3 regions of the Thiomicrorhabdus aquaedulcis genome follow, and region 3 is predicted to be linked to each of the others. Evidence: predicted binding sites of a transcription regulator. Region 3 holds the regulator's gene; each other region holds the start of a gene.
The links. The regulator PhoB, encoded in region 3, activates phosphate uptake and scavenging genes when phosphate is short. The targets are predictions, from matches to a motif close to GNNTGTCATAAAACTGTCANAT.
Positions count from the first base shown of each region.

Region 1 (6,156 bases), 870 kb from region 3:
ATGACCAGGCCTGGTTATACATTAAGGTGCTTTAAAGTCTACCCAATGAATGAGCGAAATCTGGCCGTCGTGGTCTTCCACCAACGCCGTACACGATTCAACCCAGTCGCCGCAGTTGTAGTAAGTAAGCTCGGGGCTTAGGGCGCGAATTTCGGCGTGGTGAATGTGTCCGCAGACCACGCCGTCCATGCCTTTTTCGGCGGCGGCTTTGCCCAAAGCGTCTTCAAAGGCCGAGATAAAATTAACCGCGCGTTTCACCTTGTGTTTTAAATACGCCGATAACGACCAATAGCCAAAGCCCATTTTATGGCGCAGATGGTTGTACCAGCGATTGACGTGCAGCATGGTTTCATACAGACCGTCGCCCAAAAAAGCCAGCCAGCGATGACATTGAATCACGCCATCAAATTGGTCGCCGTGAATGCACCAGAGTTTTTTGCCCGTTGCGGTGGTGTGTTGGTATTCGTCTACCAGATGAATGTTGCCCAAGGTTAAGCCCGAGTAACGGCGCAGCATGTCGTCGTGATTGCCGGTAATGTAGACAATTTTGGTGCCCCGTTTGGCGCGGGTTAAAATGCGCCGAATCACATTGGTGTAGCTTTGTGGCCAAAAGACTTTTTTGCGCATACGCCAACCGTCAATAATGTCGCCCACCAAAATGAGGGTGTCGCAGTCGTTGTGTTTTAAAAAGTCGCTTAAAAAGTCGGCTTTGCAGCCTTTTGAGCCTAAATGGGTGTCGGATATCCAAATGGTGCGATAGTGGTGTACGGCGGTTTCGTCTGGAGCAAGCCCGCCATGCGTTTGGGAGCCATCAGGCTCTGGAATGGTTTGATTGTGTAATTGAGTCACTAATTTAATAACCGACTGGGGTTCAAGGTGCATGCAGACTCGCTTAAATTTCGTGTGATTGAAGCAGTTTGGGGCCAAAGGTACGCATGATTTTGGCCAGGCCTGTTAAGGTGGTTTTTTGTACCCAGGGCAAATGTTTAACGTACAGAGCCGTGTATTCCACCTCGGGTTTCCCACCTCGTCGCCGTTTAAACTCGCCAGCACCCGAGCTTAGGTTCATGGTTTGACCGCGTTCAAACGTGATTTTTAACAAGGTTGCCATCAGCAAACGATACAGCCCTAGTTCTTTGGGTTGTTGCGTGTCGTAGCCCACAATGGGCGTGGTAATAATGTCTTGCTGGGTAAGCAGACCGATGGTGGCGATGATGCGACCTTGCGGGTTTCTAAAACTGTAAAACTCAACGAGTTGCTGTTGGTGCAAAAATTCAAAATATTGCTCAGTAAAGTTGGGGTTGTAAGCCGAATGTTTTTCAATAAATAGCTGATGAAAACACTGCGCCATATCGGCAAAGTCTTCACTTAAATGTTCGTGCGGCAACACTTTGGTTAAAAGGGTTTTACGCAACAAGCGTTGGTCGTTTTGGGTGTTATTGCACTTCCACCAAGTGGGGTTGTGTTTGTCAAACAAATACACTTGGCGAGCTGGCATCAAAATCCACCCTTGCTGGGTTAAGGTGTGCATTAACTCAGGGTTGGTTTGGACGTTGAGCGAGCGAATAGAAAAATTATGTGAAGGATAGCGGTCAATTAAATTAAACGTTAGGGTTTGCACTGTTTCGGGTGACCATTCGGGCAGTAGATTGGTGGACACCAACCAATTGTTAATAGACACCGAACGGTTGATTTTGCCAACTTTTAAAACCACCGATGTAACGCCAATCACCCCGCGCAACACAGCTTCTAACAATGGGTTTTTAAGCACGCTTAATTCATTGCGCGCATACGTAATGTAAGCGGTGTAGGCCGAGCAGACATAGCTGTTGTCGTAATCGGTGCTGTTAATGGTTAAGGGCACATCATCGTTGCCTACACGCAGGGTTTGCAGCTCGGTTTTAACATTGGCGATGTTGTTGCTTACCCCGGTAAGTTGAAAATAATGCGTCCATAACTTGGCCAACGAGGGACGCGGAGGCTCTGTTTGCGCTGAATCGGTTTGGGCAAAATGATACGGCATGCCAAAAGAATTATTGTGCGTGGACATACACATGCACCCCGCCGTAAATTCCTGAACGGTCTTGCTCGGTAAACTCGTGGTTTATGTTCGTGTCGGTGCGCCAGTGGCTTAATAATGCGCTTGGTAAATTTTCTTCTAATGGAGAGGTAATACCCGCTGTTCTAAACACAACGCGCGCATTGGGTTGAGCAGTACGATTAACTTCTTGCCACAGCTCGGTCAGTTGTTGGGCGTCCATCCAGTCTTGCGCGTCTAAAAACAAATACGCGTTTAAGCTCTGCGCGGGCATGGCTTTTAAGCGTTCGGTCATAGACTGGTGAAACACCTCTACATTGCTTTGCCCTTGGCTTACGGCTTTAAAATGCGGGGCTTGCAAATAGCGCGGCACAGCTTGGAGGTGTTCTATATCGTATTGGCGATTAAACGCCTGCCATGCAAAATAGTTGGTTTTAAGGTCAAACTGACACGCCAAGCGTCGAGCGCGCGTTTGCAGTAAAAGGTGCATGCCTTGGTTTTGCTGGTTAGATTGTTCAACCATTTCGTTAAACTGCGCGGGCGGAATTCCTAGGCTGTACAAGACCACTGGGCGGTTGGATAAAAACTTTATTAAACGGGTTTCAAACACCGGGGCGACATGCTCATCAAACAGGCGTGTTTGCTCGGCCAAGGTACGCGCTTGCATCACTTTACTGATGTCGTAGCCTAATTGGCGCGAGGTCCAATGAATTAAGCCAATAAATTGCCCCAATAAGCCGTGGTTGTAAAAGCCATCGGTAAAAAATTCAATGCGCTTTTTGCCCCAAACGCGCTCTTTGCCTTCCCAATAAGCCAAGGTTTGTGAGTCTAGGTTGGGTTTTAAATAGGCGTGGTAATGGTCTATGTTTTTGGGCAAATTAGCGCGGCCAAAAAAGTCAAAAAACGCTTCAAAATCAGGTAAATGTTTTAACGCCGCGAGTTTTAAACGAATTAACGCAATGTGCGCTTCGTTTAAATCGACCACGGTAATGTGTTCGGGTTGCACGCTTAAATAATTGAGTGCGTTGCAGCCACCCGAAGAAATAGTAAATATTCTTGAGTGTGCATTTAGGTTAAGTGCCGCAATATCCACCTCGGGATCTTCCCAAATTTGTGGGTACACTAAGCGATTAAACCAACGGGCAAATAAGCGGTTTTGTAAGCCTTTGAGTGAAAAAATTGAGGTGTTGTGCACCGCATTGTCCAGCAAGTTTTGGGTAGAAGGCGTGGCGGTGGAGGTGTTAAGGCTATCGGCTGTTTGTGAAGTAAGAGAGCGTGTAAAGTTCATAAGAGTGCACCATTAAATTAAGTGGCTCTATGCTAAAACCCACCGCTAAATATCGTGTGAACTTTACATAATAGTTACGTAACAGAAATATGACGAACCTGAGTTTTTCAACTTAACTTAACCAGGCCTGGTAGGCCTGGTTAAGTTAAGTTAGGTTAATAGAAGTGCCTAAAAGCTTACCTCTCTTTAAGTTAAGGCTCGCTAAATTCGTAGTAGGGTTTAAGTTGGCCTTCAAACGCATAGGTAAATTGATACGCTGTTTGCGGTTGCGATGATGGTTTTTGTAAGCCTGTAATATGAGTGGGCGTGTGGGTGGTAAGGCGAGCGGGTGCGGTTAAGGAAATATTTTCTTCAACAATCATGGGAAAATAGCCGTCAAAAAACTTACGCATATACGGCCCACGCTGCACCGCAAATCCGTTGGCTACGCGAATTAAGGTTTGGCTTTGGCCTTTAATGCAAATGTGCGCTCCGCGACTTACATTAGACAGCACCACCACGTTTTCTTGGGTAATGGCCTGTTCAATGCCTTGTGACGAAACAACGTTTAAATTGCGGGTGCGCTGTGCGTTATAAGCCACCTCGACTTTAGAAATGGGGTCAAGCTGATAGTGGCATTGCGAAAAATCAATCCAGCCGCTGGCCAAACTGTTGTGGTCGATTTTAAGGTCGTTTTTAAGCCAATAACTCTCTTTATTGGCTTTGTCACTCCACGCAAACCCTTCGGAGGCCACATGAGCCGTAACCGACTTTAAGCCAGAATCGTCTAATAGCCAGGCTTTTTCAGCCTCGGTTAAGCCTTCTAGACTTTGACTGATTTCAATTTGAGCCATAGCCACAGAATAAGGCGATAGTAACAAAAGGCTTAGAGCAATTTTAGCCACTCTAGCCATCTTAGAAATCTTGGCAGTCGCAGTATCAGCCGTCGCAATGTAAGTAAAAAGAGTCATAAAATAAGTCCAGGTTTGGTGTAGTTGTGCATTTACTTTAGCACAATTGTGTCTTTCTGTACCGCGCTTGCACTGAAAATGTATAGTTTTTGGCTGGTTATTGTATAATTTTTTTAAAGGAGAAACACGATGAAAAAAATGAGTAATTAAGATGTTGCCTAGAATGATAAACAAAACTCTATTTGACCCCGATCCCGCATTGTCACGACAGCCACAAATTGTGGCGAGCGTATTAACGTATTTGGGTACGCTGCCTTTTTTATATGGTGTGTTGTGGGCGTTAAATGTGGTGGCAACGCCGCCTTTGCCGTTTTCGATTGAAGCGGCTTTAATGGGTTACACAGTGGTAATTATTAGCTTTATTGCGGGGATTCACTGGGGTTTGGCGGTGAGTTTTTACAGTCACCGTTCAACGCAGCAATGGCACAGTAATGCTAGGCCATTAGACGATGACACCGAATTTTGTAGCCTAACACGTCAGCAAAACTCAAAGCATTTTAGCGAATCTAATTTTTCGATTATGGCGTTATTTATCAGCTCTAATGTTATGGCGTTGTGGGCTTGGCTTATGTTGCTTTTATGGTTTGTGTCAACTCAACAGGCCTGGTCAAGTTGGCTAAGCTGGTTGGGCTTAGCCATGGCGTTTGCAGTATTGTTAACGGTTGATTACGTCTGGGCCAGAGTCAATGATACGCACTCATGGCTTTGGTTGTTACGCTGGCAAGCCAGCAGTGTGGCCATTGTGTCTATGTTTGCAATGGCCTTTAAAACGGCTTAAAAACGAACTGCAAAGGTCTTATTAGGTCTGAAATGTTAAACGTTAAGTGTTTAGCGTTAACTTAAATCGTTAATTTAAACCTTTAACTTTTCAACAGAAATAATTAATTCCTCGGTCGCTCTTTTCATTTGCTCTGTCGTGGCATAATTTTCTTCAACCAAGGCGGCGTTTTGCTGAGTTACATCGTCAATGCTTGAAATTGCTTTGTTAATTTCAGCAACGCCTTTGGCTTGTTCGTGCGAAGACTGTCCAATTTGTATAACCACCGAGCGCATTTTTTGAGTTTCGGCGGTAATTTGCTCAAGATAGGAATTAACGCGGTTTACTTTTTCTACACCGCCCTCAATGGCTTGCGATGTTTTAACCGTTAACTGGTTAATCTCTTTTGCAGCGTCGGCTGATTTGCCCGCTAAGTTACGAACTTCACCTGCCACAACGGCAAAACCTCGACCATGCTCACCGGCTCTGGCGGCTTCAACGGCGGCGTTTAAAGCCAGCAAGTTTGTTTGAAACGCAATAGAGTCAATTAAGCTGGTTATATTTTGAATTTGCGACGATGCGGTTTGAATATCATGCATAGCAGATTGTGTTTGATGCATGGTTTCGTTAGCGTCATTTAATACAATAACTTGGCTTTCGGCAATGGCAACAGCCGATTGCGTTGATTCAAGATTGCTTTGAACCTGAGACGATGTTTGCTCCATAGCGGAAGAGGTTTCTTCTAAAGAAGCCGCTTGTTCTTGGGTTCGTTCATTTAATGACAATGTGCCAGAGGCAACAATATCAACCGCCTCATTAACATCATTTGTAACCGATTTTACATGGTTAATGATTTCTCTTAGGCCCGTTACGGCTTTGTTTAGCGCCTCTTTTGCCTCAAGAATTTTGTATTCATACGGGTTGGTAATAAGCGTTCTAAAATCGCCTTCGGCCAATCGTTGTGCGGCAATCACCACGTCATCAAAGCCTTTTGATAGGTTCACCAACGAGTCGTTAATAATATTAGACAGCTTTTTAATATCGCCCTTTGTTTGCGACTCAATTCTAAGTGAAAAATCGCCTTTAGACACTTGCAACATAACGTCATCAATCTCTTTAAACA
Region 1 covers NZ_AP018722.1:295,353-301,508, forward strand. Annotated here, with positions in the region: gene EP181_RS01210 (UDP-2,3-diacylglucosamine diphosphatase) at 22-882, opposite strand; gene EP181_RS01215 (GNAT family N-acetyltransferase) at 893-2,050, opposite strand; gene EP181_RS01220 (BtaA family protein) at 2,034-3,326, opposite strand; gene EP181_RS01225 (hypothetical protein) at 3,518-4,276, opposite strand; gene EP181_RS01230 (DUF3429 domain-containing protein) at 4,440-5,054, shown strand; gene EP181_RS01235 (methyl-accepting chemotaxis protein) at 5,129-6,156, opposite strand, start outside.
Region 1: a site for PhoB is predicted at 3,403-3,424, ahead of EP181_RS01220 (BtaA family protein). Genes of this name have one in related genera too.

Region 2 (6,156 bases), 480 kb from region 3:
CGGTCTATTTATCGCGTTTGTTGGGTAATTTAAGCCCCGAAGAGTGCACGCGCATTCAAGCCATTTTTGAACAAGCGCATCTGCCTATTTATCCGCCCAGTGTGGCGCAAATGAGCAACCAAACGTATTTAGATTTAATGGCGGGCGATAAAAAAGTCCAAGCCGGCACCATTCGTTTGGTGTTGTTAAAAACCATTGGCCAAGCGTACGTGACTGGCGACTATCCACGCGCATTGTTAGAACAAACCCTCAGCGAATGGCGTCCTGCGTAAGCATCGCACTTCACCAGGCCTGGTTAACGTGTTTAACTTATAAATTATTTTAGGAGGCATGATGCCCAATAGCACCGCACAGCAAGACGCTCAGCAAGATACCCAAGACACTCAACCCTACGCGCAACAGCTCACCGCCGAAGGGGTGTCGTTTCGCATGCAAGACAATATTATGATGATTGAGGTTAAAAACGGTCTGGCGAGCGCTTTAATTACCACCCATGGCGGTTCGGTGTTAAATTTTAAGCCCAGCGACCAGCCCGAAGTGTTGTGGGTGAGCCCCACCAGTATTTACAACGGCCAAAAGCCCGTGCGCGGTGGTGTGCCTATTTGTTGGCCGTGGTTTGGGGCTAATGCCACTAATCCGGCCGCCCCAGCACACGGTTTTGTGCGCAATGCGGTATGGCAGTTAGAGCACGTCGCCAACATGCCCTCGGGTGCCACCGAAGTGGTGTTGGGCTTTGATTCAAGCGAAGAAACCTTGGCGCTTTGGCCACACTACTTTCATGCCGAACTTAAAATAGAAGTCGGTGAAAAACTTGCGTTGTCGCTTACCACCTACAACCTAAACGACCACGACATTGAAATTACCGAAGCGTTTCACACCTATTTTGCCGTCGCCGACGCGCGTAATTTGGTGATTGCCGGTTTAGACGGTGCCACGCATTTAGACAAACTCAGCCACGCACCGGCCGAGCGTCAAGCGGGTGATTTAGTGCTTAATCCGCCTATGGATTCGGTGTACTTAAACCACACCGCCGACACGGTCATTGAAGACGCGGGCAACCATCGCGCCATTATCATTGAAAAAAACAACGCCCAATCGGCGGTGGTTTGGAACCCGGGTCCAGAAACCGTAAAAGGCTTTGGCGACATTCCAGACGATTTATGGCCAGCGTTTGTGTGCGTTGAAGCCGGTAATATCGCCGACAATGCCGTGGTGATTGGTGCTAATGAAAAACACACTTTTACCATGATGCTGTCGAGTCAAGCGCGCTAACACTTTAACGTTTAAAACCTTTGTACGCCCACGCAAAACCGCCCTTTTTAGGGCGGTTTTGCGTTTAACCAGGCCTGGTCAAAGCCCTAAAAACATTAGTCGCACGTTTGATGCATAATCCTTAAAAAGCATTGCATTCACACATTAAGTGTTATAACTTAAAGCTCAAAGATTAGAATATTATCATACGCTTATGCATTGGAGTGGTTATGTCGGGGTTACTAACAGATTTGGTGGTTGGGTGTAAAAACGTTTACATTGAAAACTTATGTTTTATTTTGCCTTTAAAGCCGCTTAGAGCGACGCCCAAGGTACAGTTTTTTAGCGTAGACGGCGTGGTGGACGATTTATCCAGCATCGATTTGGTACTGCACGAACCCGGCGGAAAAAGCCCACTCATCGCCGGCGACGACACCTGGTACTGGTACATGCACACCGACCAAGAAGACAAATTAGTGGTGCATCAAGGCCAGCGTTTGGTGGAGTTGTATTCGGTAAAACACGGCCAGGTTGAACGTTTTGAAGTTACCACCGACGCCATTTACCATAACGGCCAAAAAATATTTACCGGTGCCGCCATCTTAGGCTGGCCACCGCAGGTGTTTCACCGTGTGCATTCACCCCAAGGCAGTGTTTCGACCAACTATGCCACCCGAACCCAAGACTTTTCGCTTAAAACCAACTTTAACATCTACCAACTCGACACCATCACGGGTCAGCACGCGCTGGCGCGTTTGGGCGCGCTTGATCAGCCAGTGTGATCAGCCAGTGTGATCAGCCAGTGTGATCAGCTAGGGTAGTCATTTTTAGCGCAGCATTAATGTGCGATGCCAACCATTTAAGCCTGCAAACCGCGCATCAAACGGTTAAAATACCACCCCATTCGCGGCCGTAGTTAAATGGATATAACCGCCCCCTCCTAAGGGGCAATTCCAGGTTCGATTCCTGGTGGCTGCACCACAAACCTAAGCCCCAGCGATGCACATCGCTGGGGCTTTTTAGTTTAATCTCTCTTTGTTTTAAACATTTCTTTAAATTTACCAGGCCTGGTAGTTGAAAAATTTAAACCCTTGTTTACTCTAAAGTTGTCGCGCCAATCTGTCTTAAAAATGACACTATTTCTTAACATGCCGTTCACCGTGTTGTCATGTTTTGTTTTCATAATGACAAGTCATCTTTAATCATAAATTAAGAGGCAAGCATGAAACTAAACAAACTATCTATCGCAATGGGCTTAATGTTATCCACCACGTTGGTGTTAACCGGTTGCGGCGGTGCAGAAGACGGTGACACTGGTGCGCAAGGTCTAGCAGGCGACGACGCCAGCACTCAAGTGGTCAGCTTAGAGCAAGTTGGGCGTACGGCTTCGCAGGGTTTTGCTGTAAGCGCTTCGGAAATTGTGGCTTATGACAAAGCTAATAACCGTATCTACACGGTGAATGCACGCAGTGGCCAAGTGGATGTGTTTAACAATCTTGGTGCTTCTGTAAGTACCTCACCCTCACAAAGCTTAGACATGGCGACTTTGATTAATGGCTTTGCCGGATTTTCTACAGCAACGGTAGGCGAGGCTAATAGTATTGCGGTTAGCGGCAATTACGCTGCTGTGGCGGTGGCTAACGCCACCAAAACCAATAATGGTTGGGTGGTGATTTTAAATACCGGCGATTTTTCGGTGGCCAGTGTTATTGAAACAGGTGCACTGCCTGACATGGTGACGTTTACGCCAGATGGTAAAAAAGTATTAGTGGCTAATGAAGGTGAGCCTGAAGATAATTATTTGGTTGATCCAGAAGGTTCTGTGAGTGTCATTACCTTAGCCAATTTTTCTAAAGTAGATATTGGGTTCGCTGACTTTAACATTGACGGTACTCGTAACGCAGAATTAGATTTAACCAAAATGGTATTAGACGGTTATAGCGCAACCAATGTTGGCAATAAAGCCACCGTGGCACAAAGTTTTGAACCTGAATACATTACGGTTTCTGAAGATGGTTCTAAAGCCTTTGTAGCCTTACAAGAAAACAACGCCATTGCGGTCATTAATCTAGCAGACAACTCGATTGAAAAAATCTTTGGTCTAGGGTTTAAAGATCATTCGATTCCTGGCAATGAAATGGATGCCAGTCAGAAAGACGGTGTTAATATCAAAAACTGGCCAGTTATGGGTATGTATATGCCTGATTCGATTAGCTCTATGACCTACAATGGCAAAACATATTTATTAACCGCAAATGAAGGCGATTCAAGAGAGGATTGGTTAAATGCCGTGACTGATTCTACAAGTTGTACAGCGGCTGGTTATTATTTTGATGGGAAATGCCTTGATGAGTTGGCTTTGAAAGATATTGGTGATTCTGATTTGATTATGGGAGCTGCGCTAACTGGCCTTGATACGGACACAACTTTAGGGCGTTTAAAATTCTCCTATTTTCAAACTAAGGTTATGAATAATGGTACTACGATAAACAAGCTATATGCCTACGGTGGGCGTTCGTTTTCTATCTGGGATACCGAAACAGGCCAGCAAGTATTTGACTCAGGTAGTTTCTTTGAAACTAAAACGGCGCAGTTGTACGGTGAAGACTTTAACAATGATAATGCCGAAAATACCGGCGATGACCGTTCTGATAATAAAGGCCCAGAACCCGAGGCCATTACAGTTGGCAAAATTGATGGGCACACCTATGCCTTTATTGGCTTAGAACGTATGGGCGGGGTGATGACGTACGATATTTCGAACCCTTACGCGCCTAAATATGTGCAGTATGTTAATAATCGTGATTTAACCAAGTCGCCTGCTGGAACAGACACAACTTACACAGTTGACGCTGGCGATTTAGGCCCAGAAGGCTTTAAGTTTGTGCCTGCGGCAGACAGTCCAGATAACAAAAACTATTTGATTGTGGGTAACGAAGTCAGTGGAACCACCGCTGTTTTTGAAGTAAAAGCGACATTGTTAAAAGATTAACCTTTATTGGTTGATTAATAAGCCCCTCTTAACGAGGGGTTTTTAGTTTGTAGCACCCAATAATTTGACACTAAGGTATTTTATAAACCACGTCCAACCCACCTGGCCTGGTAATTAGGGTTTTTTATTTTAACGGCTAAAATATTAATTTAGCCCTTTGATAAAAACAGATATGCACGTACTTAAAACCGGTTTTTTTCTATGTTGTCCGTTGGTTTGGGTATTGGGGGGGTGACATGCAAACTCAGGCTCACAGTGTTGAGATGGTGCTGCTGCGCCAGCAGTAATTTAGCACTTTTAATCGTACCAAAGATAGCACCGAAAACACCGCCAAAACCCACCTAACCTTGGCGATGCACACGCTTTTTTGCCAAGTACTCTTAATTAGACGCGCGATTAAATCGACCTAATCTGGCAGGTTTTGCCATGCCATGCCGCGCAAGACAGCAAATCGTTATCGCCGTATCAAGCCGATACTGTAAGCGAAAGTGTAACACTCAGTGGTTTGCAATGGTTTTTAGCGGCTGTGCCAAATCTAAGCGCCTAAGCCTTAGTGACAAGCGTTGCAGGGTTTATAGCGGTGCTTGATTGTTAATTCATATCAGTTTTTATGCCGAGAATCGATACTGGATTGGTAATATCATTCTTTAGGGTGATTTTGATCCCTTTCTCTTCTACTTAAAATTAACTTCAGGAAGTAAGCATATTTAGGCATTAAAAATTTATTTTAATTTGCCGACTTTAACTGAAGGAGAGGGTCATGAATAAACATTTATTAATGGGTACAGGATTAGCGTCAACAGCTCTAGTATTAGCCATGTTTTCAGGGTGCAGTGGTGGAGGCTCTTCAACCAGCGCAGCGACAGAAACTACAGAGTTAACAGAATTAACTTCATCTAAAGCTGAAACTTTAGCGGTTAACGCAGCAGAGGCTTTACCAGGGTGTTCTTATGTTTCGGATACCGTTGTAACTTCGGCATCACCAGCTTTTACGTTGATTTATCAATCGGCAATTAAAGAGGTTTTGGATGATAGTGAAGCTTCGGTAAGCACTAAGTTGGCAACGGTTAGATTAACGACGATTAATGAATCAACGCCAGGGACGTGCCCAACAGATCCGGGGTATTACACAAAAATAGGCACTCATGATGACGGTGTCGATGATGTGGTTTATACCTTTGTAAATTATTGTCTAGGTGATGATATTGAAAGCGTGACCTTAAATGGGGTTGCTGATGTTAAAAACGTTGGTGAGCCAAGTGACTTAGGTCCAATTCCTCAGTATGTCGAGTTATCAACCGGTTCAGAGGGTTTGCAAGCAATCGAGAAGAGTGCTGAAGGAACCTACACGCATGTCGCGAAATTGGATGATTTTGTTTATACCTACGGAAATGGAGATGACAATGCAACGTCCGATAAACCAAGCACAATGACCGCTGATTTATTGAGTGTGACTGATGGGCGTTCAGGTGAGGTGTTTAGTGTTTCAAATGTTGATATTTCGACTTACTACGCAGACACCACAGAGACAGCAGATGTTGTGGTTAACTTGGTTAATGTTACTTACAGTGATCCAGAAGTGGGTGCGGTTAATGTCCGTACCTCAACGCCCATTGTTGTTAATGATGCAGATATCATTTTGAGCGGTGTGATTGAGGTAACCGGCAGTAATGATGCTGTGTTGACTATGTCTCCATCATCAACGGTTCAAAACAGTTTTGATGTTATGTTTGATGGTAGCCCATTAGGCTTAATGGACTGCTCTGGTTTAGCGACAGGCGATATCTTGCCGTAGAAGCGGTTCAATTGAACTAAAGCAAGTTGCTTAAACGTAAAGGGTATATGCATTTTAAACAGACAAGTGTGCTTAGGCACACTTGTTTTGTTTATGAGGTTGCATTTATTCATTTTTT
Region 2 covers NZ_AP018722.1:2,349,162-2,355,317, reverse strand. Annotated here, with positions in the region: partial or broken gene aroB (3-dehydroquinate synthase) at 1-272, shown strand, start outside; gene EP181_RS10830 (D-hexose-6-phosphate mutarotase) at 334-1,272, shown strand; gene EP181_RS10825 (hypothetical protein) at 1,482-2,033, shown strand; tRNA gene EP181_RS10820 (tRNA-Arg) at 2,158-2,232, shown strand; gene EP181_RS10815 (choice-of-anchor I family protein) at 2,474-4,243, shown strand; gene EP181_RS12750 (hypothetical protein) at 4,665-4,790, shown strand; gene EP181_RS10810 (hypothetical protein) at 5,004-6,038, shown strand.
Region 2: a site for PhoB is predicted at 2,369-2,390, ahead of EP181_RS10815 (choice-of-anchor I family protein). Genes of this name have one in related genera too.

Region 3 (6,156 bases):
GCCATTATGTTGGGCTTTGGACGCGGCGTGGGTGAAACCATGATTGTGTTGATGGCATCGGGTAATACGCCGCTTATGGAAACCAACCTGTTTGAAGGCTTGCGTACCCTGTCGGCCAACTTAGCGGTTGAAATGGCCGAAACAGAAGTCGCCAGTTCGCATTATCGAGTGTTGTTTTTATCAGGCCTGGTGTTGTTTATTTTCACCTTTGTATTTAACACATTAGCCGAAGTTGTTCGTCAAAGAATGCGTCGCAAATACGGTTCGCTATAAGGAGTTATGAGATGAAAACCTGGTTTAAAAAAGGCGAACATTGGATTTGGTTTAGTGCATCAACTGTCAGTATCAGTTTGGTATTGGTGTTTGGTTTGTTGGCGATGATTACTTATAAAGGCCTGATTCACTTTTGGCCACATGAGGTTTATGAGGTAAGTGTTAAGCAACCCAATGGCCAGTTAGAAACGGTGATTGGCGAGTGGCAAGACTCTAAGATGTTGGTGGTTGAAAGTGATGCGCCAGAAGCAATTCATGGCAAAATCGACGTTCCCCAGCACCTTATTAAGACCGGTAACCGCGATATTCTAGGCATTGATTTTAGATGGGTCAGCAGTTTGGACTTGCAAGGTGGTTTTACTACCTTGTCTAACAATGTCATGGTGGTTGAGCGTTTTGAGTACGGTAATCTGTATGGTCACGCGGTGCAGTTTAGTGTGGACGGTCAAGATATCAGAGAGCCTGCCGAGTTATTGGCGCGCTTAAATGAGCAAGTGGGTAAAAGCGCCGATATTCGCGCCGAAATACGTCACATCGAAAAAATCGAGATTGGTAAATTAAACGCCAAAATTGAGGGGTTACGTTTAGAAGAAAAAATACAAATTGCTGACAAGACCTTAACCACTGACAGCAAGGCTCTGTTGGATTCACAACGCGCCGAATATGAAAAGCAATTTACTGCCTACCAAGGGCAAACTAAGGTTTTTTATGATCAGTTAAAATTGTTGGGTGAGTTAACTTTACGCGTTAGCACGGGTAAAGAAGTCGTTGTTCCTGTGGTAAAGATGGTACACGCTTGGCAGCCTAACAATATGACGACCACTGAAAAGGTGGGGTATTTCTTTAATGCTATGGGCAACTTCTTGTGGGACGACCCACGTGAAGCCAATACCGAAGGTGGTGTGTTTCCAGCCATTATTGGTACCGTGACCATGGTGTTATTGATGACGTTATTTGTAACCCCAATGGGCGTTATTGCCGCCATTTACATGCGTGAATACGCTAGAGAAGGCACGGTATTGCGTTTGGTTCGTATATCCATTAACAACCTGGCGGGTGTTCCGTCGATTGTCTTTGGTATTTTTGGATTAGGGTTCTTTGTATATATTTTAGGTGCCAATGTAGACGAACTGTTTTACAACTACGCCTTACCCAGTCCTACTTTTGGAACGCCAGGCTTATTATGGGCGTCATTGACCATGGCGTTGCTAACGTTGCCCGTGGTGATTGTGTCAACCGAAGAAGGCTTGTCGCGTATTCCTCGTGCTTTACGTGAAGGTGGCTTGGCCTTGGGTGCAACTAAAGCCGAAACCATTATGCGTTTAGTATTGCCCATGGCGATGCCTGCGATTATGACCGGATTAATTTTGGCTATTGCGCGTGCAGCGGGTGAGGTTGCTCCGTTAATGTTGGTGGGCGTGGTTAAATTAGCTCCAGAGTTGCCAATAGACATGATTGCCCCGTTTGTGCATTTAGACCGCAAATTTATGCACTTAGGTTTTCACATCTACGACGTAGGCTTCCAAAGTCCTAATATAGAAGCTTCTCAGCCCTTAGTGTATGCAACGTCTTTATTGTTGGTGATTATTATTGTCGGGCTTAACTTAGGCGCCATCACCATTCGTAACCGATTAAGAGAACGCTACAAAGCGCTTGACCATTAACCTACATGCTTGGCATGACCCCTATTTTTAAGGAAAATCGACATGAGTGAATACAACATGAGTATTTCGTTAGACAGAGAAGATCGCAGCCTATCGTTAGCAAACGAAAAAGTGGCAATTGAAGTTAAAAACTGGAATCTTTATTACGGTACCAAGCAAGCGTTGATGGATGTAAATATGATTATCCCCGAAAACCGCGTTACCGCGTTTATTGGGCCGTCAGGGTGCGGTAAATCGACTTTATTGCGTTGTTTTAATCGCATGAACGATCTTATTGACATTGTGAATACCAAAGGTGAGATGTTGTTGCATGGCGATGAAATGTACGCCAAGCAAATGGACGTAGCTGCATTACGCCGCCGTGTGGGCATGGTGTTTCAAAAGCCTAATCCGTTTCCAAAATCCATTTATGAAAATGTTTGCTACGGTTTGCGTTTGCAAGGCATCAGTGACAAAGCTGTATTAGACGAAACGGTCGAATGGGCATTAAAAGGCGCAGGATTGTGGGAAGAAGCCAAAGATCGTTTGCACGACAATGCGTTGGGATTGTCTGGTGGACAACAGCAACGTTTGTGCATTGCACGCGCCATTGCCATTAAGCCTGAAGTGCTGTTATTGGATGAGCCCACGTCGGCGTTAGATCCTATCTCGACGCTTGCCATTGAAGAACTTATTTTTGAGCTTAAAAAAGACTTTACTATTGTTATTGTTACGCACAATATGCAACAAGCGGCACGTGTATCAGATTACACGGCCTTTATGTACATGGGTGAACTCATTGAATACGCTGACACCGACAGCTTGTTTACGCGCCCTAAAATTAAGCGTACCGAAGATTACATTACCGGACGTTATGGCTAATATACGCTTCACAACGTTTTAAAACGGCGTTGACCAGGCCTGGTCAACGCAAAAATCCGCATATATTTTATTAAAGCTGTTTTTAGGAGTGTAACCATGGAACGTACTGAATTTAAAGCGCATATTTCTGAGCAATACAATCGCAATTTAGAAGACCTGTTTAACCAAGTATTAGAAATGGGTGGAATGGTCGAAAAACAACTCGATAACGCCCTAGAAGCTATTAAATGTAACGATTTGCCATTGGCAAAAAACATTAAAGTGTTGGACAAAATTGTCAACAAAGAAGAGATGGAAATTAACCGTTTGTGCGCCAGCGTTTTAGCACGTCAACAACCTACGGCGTCAGATTTACGTTTAATTATTATTGCCATCCGAATTGCAGTCGATTTAGAGCGAATGGGCGATGAGTCGGTTAACGCCGCCAAATTAGCCATTAAAATTGCCGACAGTGATTATCGTTGCGAAAGCATTCCGGGTTACTTAGGTTTGATAGAAATTGCCACCTGCGCCACTGAAATGCTTAAAAAGTCACTCAATGCCTTTTCACGGTTAGACTTATCCGAAATTGCGGATATAATCGACGATGAAGAACGCATGGACATTGCCCTAAAAACCGCTACTCAAAGCGTGTTGCAAGGTTTTAACAGTACCAATATTCCACCAGAGTATTTAATCGAAATGATTTATGCGTTGCGTGCCGCCGAGCGTATTACCGACCATGCGGTTAATATTGCCGAAAGCGTCGTGTACTTGGTCGAAGGTCAAGACATTCGCAATATGGATTCAGATAAACTAGCAGACTTTTAAAAGGCGTTAAACCCGTTTAATTATTAGAGACCTTTGCACGAGTGAGGCGCGAAAGAAAAATGCGGGAAAATTTGCCTGATTGCGGCGGGAAATGCAGTGAATAGCTGGCTATTCGCAAGTTTTTCAACAAAAATCGGGTGAATTTTAACCATTTTTATTCGTGAATTCACTCGTGCAAAGGTCTCATTAAGCCTAAAAGACGTGCAAAGGTGGTCTGGCTCACGAGTCTGCACCACCCAATAGGAGAAAGACATTAATGTCACAACCCACCATTTTGATTGTTGAGGACGAAGCTGCAATTCGCGATATGCTTAGATTTACCTTGGAATCTTCGGAATACACGGTAATAGAAGCGGCGAACGCTGAGCAGGCCTGGTTAATGGTGCTTGAGCAACAACCCGATCTGATTTTATTGGATTGGATGCTTCCCGGCATCAGCGGTGTTTCACTGGCGCAACGCATTAGACAAAATGACAAAACGCGTGCGGTGCCCATTATTTTGTTAACCGCTCGCGGTGAAGAAAACGATCAGGTTAAAGGCTTTGAAGCCGGTGCAGACGATTACGTGGTTAAACCATTTTCTCCGCGCGCCTTAGTGGCTAGGGTAAAAGCCATATTGCGTCGTCAAGAAAGTGACGTTCAATCGGTTGATGCCTTAGTGGCCGGAAAAATGCACTTAGACTTAACCAGTCACCGTTTTTTAGTAGACCAACAAGAAGTTAAATTAGGCCCTACTGAGTTTAAGTTGATTCAGTTTTTTATGTCTCATCCCAACCGCGTCTATTCACGGACGCAATTACTTAATCACGTCTGGGGCGAAAACATTGTGGTCGAAGACCGCACGGTTGACGTTCATATTCGTCGGTTACGTAAAATTCTTGAACCGCTTAATGTCGCCGATTACATTCAAACTATTCGCGGCACCGGCTACCGATTTTCGGCGCTTGAGGTTTAAGCGTTGTTGTCCAGCGGCGTTCGCCGCGAACTCACTTGGCTAGTTACCTCGTTGTGGGGGGTGATGTTTTTTGCTTGGCTTACCAGTTGGTGGCTACAAAGCTTTGTGGCGTATGCCGTTTTTTATGTGGCTCGACAGTTGTGGAGTATGCGCAAATTTGAGCGGTGGATGGAAGGCGGTACCCAATCGGCTTTTCCACCCACGTCTGGGTTTTGGAGCGAGCTAAGCTACTTGGTGTCAAAGAAACAGCGAGCGGTTGAAAAGCACGCCGATTTGCAACTGTATAAGTCAGAGCAATTTAAAGCCGCATCCATGCTGATTCCTGATGCCATTATTTCGTTAGATTCTAAAAACTACATTGAATGGTTTAATGCCTCAACCGAAAGTATTTTAGAGTTTAAGCGTGATGATGTCGGTCGTAAAATTGAAAGTTTGATGCGGCATCCTGATTTTTTAGCGTATTTAAAACTAAAACAACACACGTCTTCCTTAACCATTAAACGGTTGCAAGGTCAGCAACGCATTTACAATGTGCAAATTATCCCGTATTTTAACAATCATAAGCTATTGATTTTAAGAGATATTAGTGAGCTTTATAATTTGGCACAAGTGCGGCGAGATTTTATAGCCAACGCCTCGCACGAGTTGCGTACCCCGCTTACGGTGTTAAAAGGGTATTTAGAAGTCATGCTCGACACCCCAGGGCCGCATCAAGCACAATGGCAGGGCGCTTTGAGCAATATGCAAAATCAATCGGATCGCATGCAGGCTATTATTGAAGATTTGCTTATGTTGTCGCGCATGGAGTCCGAAACCTTAACCGCCAAAGAAGAACCGGTTGATGTGCCTGATATGCTGGTTAAACTTGAAGTAGAGGCCAATCAGCTCAGTCAAGGGCAGCATAAAATTGTTTTTGATGTAGACCCTTGTCTTGGCGTGATGGGGCAACCTGAACCGCTTAAAAGTGTGTTTATGAACTTGGTGTCAAATGCTATTCGCTATACGCCAGAAGGCGGTGTGATAGAAGTGCGTTGGTTTAAAGAAAAAAATAGCGCGCAATTTTCCGTCAAAGACAACGGCATTGGCATTGCACCCGAGCACATTAGCCGCATTACCGAACGTTTTTACCGTGTTGACACAGCACGTTCACGTGGCACGGGGGGAACAGGGTTGGGGCTGGCCATTGTAAAACACATTTTAGAGCGTCATGGCTCTTCATTGGCAATTAACAGTCAGTTGGGTAAAGGGTCAACGTTTAGTTGTAAGTTCTCTGCTAAAAAGGTGATTGAGCAAACGCCAGATTAAGTATATGAGACCTTTGCACGAGTGGGGTACGAGAAAAAATGAGGAAAAATTTTTGGCCGTACATCCACTCGTGCAAAGGTCTCTATATAGAAGTGTTTGATTTAAGCGCAGTGACCAGGCCTGGTGAGGTTGTTGATGAATGTATGCAAACAACCAGGCCTGGTTAAAATATATTTAATAAAAAACTGAATAAGCGTTATGTTGTAAAGGGTGGTTAAAGGTCATTAAGGCACCATCATTCCGCGAATTGCATAATATATCAATGCAGCCAACAGAGCCGACGCAGGA
Region 3 covers NZ_AP018722.1:1,864,652-1,870,807, reverse strand. Annotated here, with positions in the region: gene EP181_RS08555 (ABC transporter permease subunit) at 1-273, shown strand, start outside; gene pstA (phosphate ABC transporter permease PstA) at 285-1,937, shown strand; gene pstB (phosphate ABC transporter ATP-binding protein PstB) at 1,980-2,798, shown strand; gene phoU (phosphate signaling complex protein PhoU) at 2,895-3,608, shown strand; gene phoB (phosphate regulon transcriptional regulator PhoB) at 3,865-4,563, shown strand; gene phoR (phosphate regulon sensor histidine kinase PhoR) at 4,567-5,868, shown strand; gene EP181_RS08525 (inorganic phosphate transporter) at 6,093-6,156, opposite strand, start outside.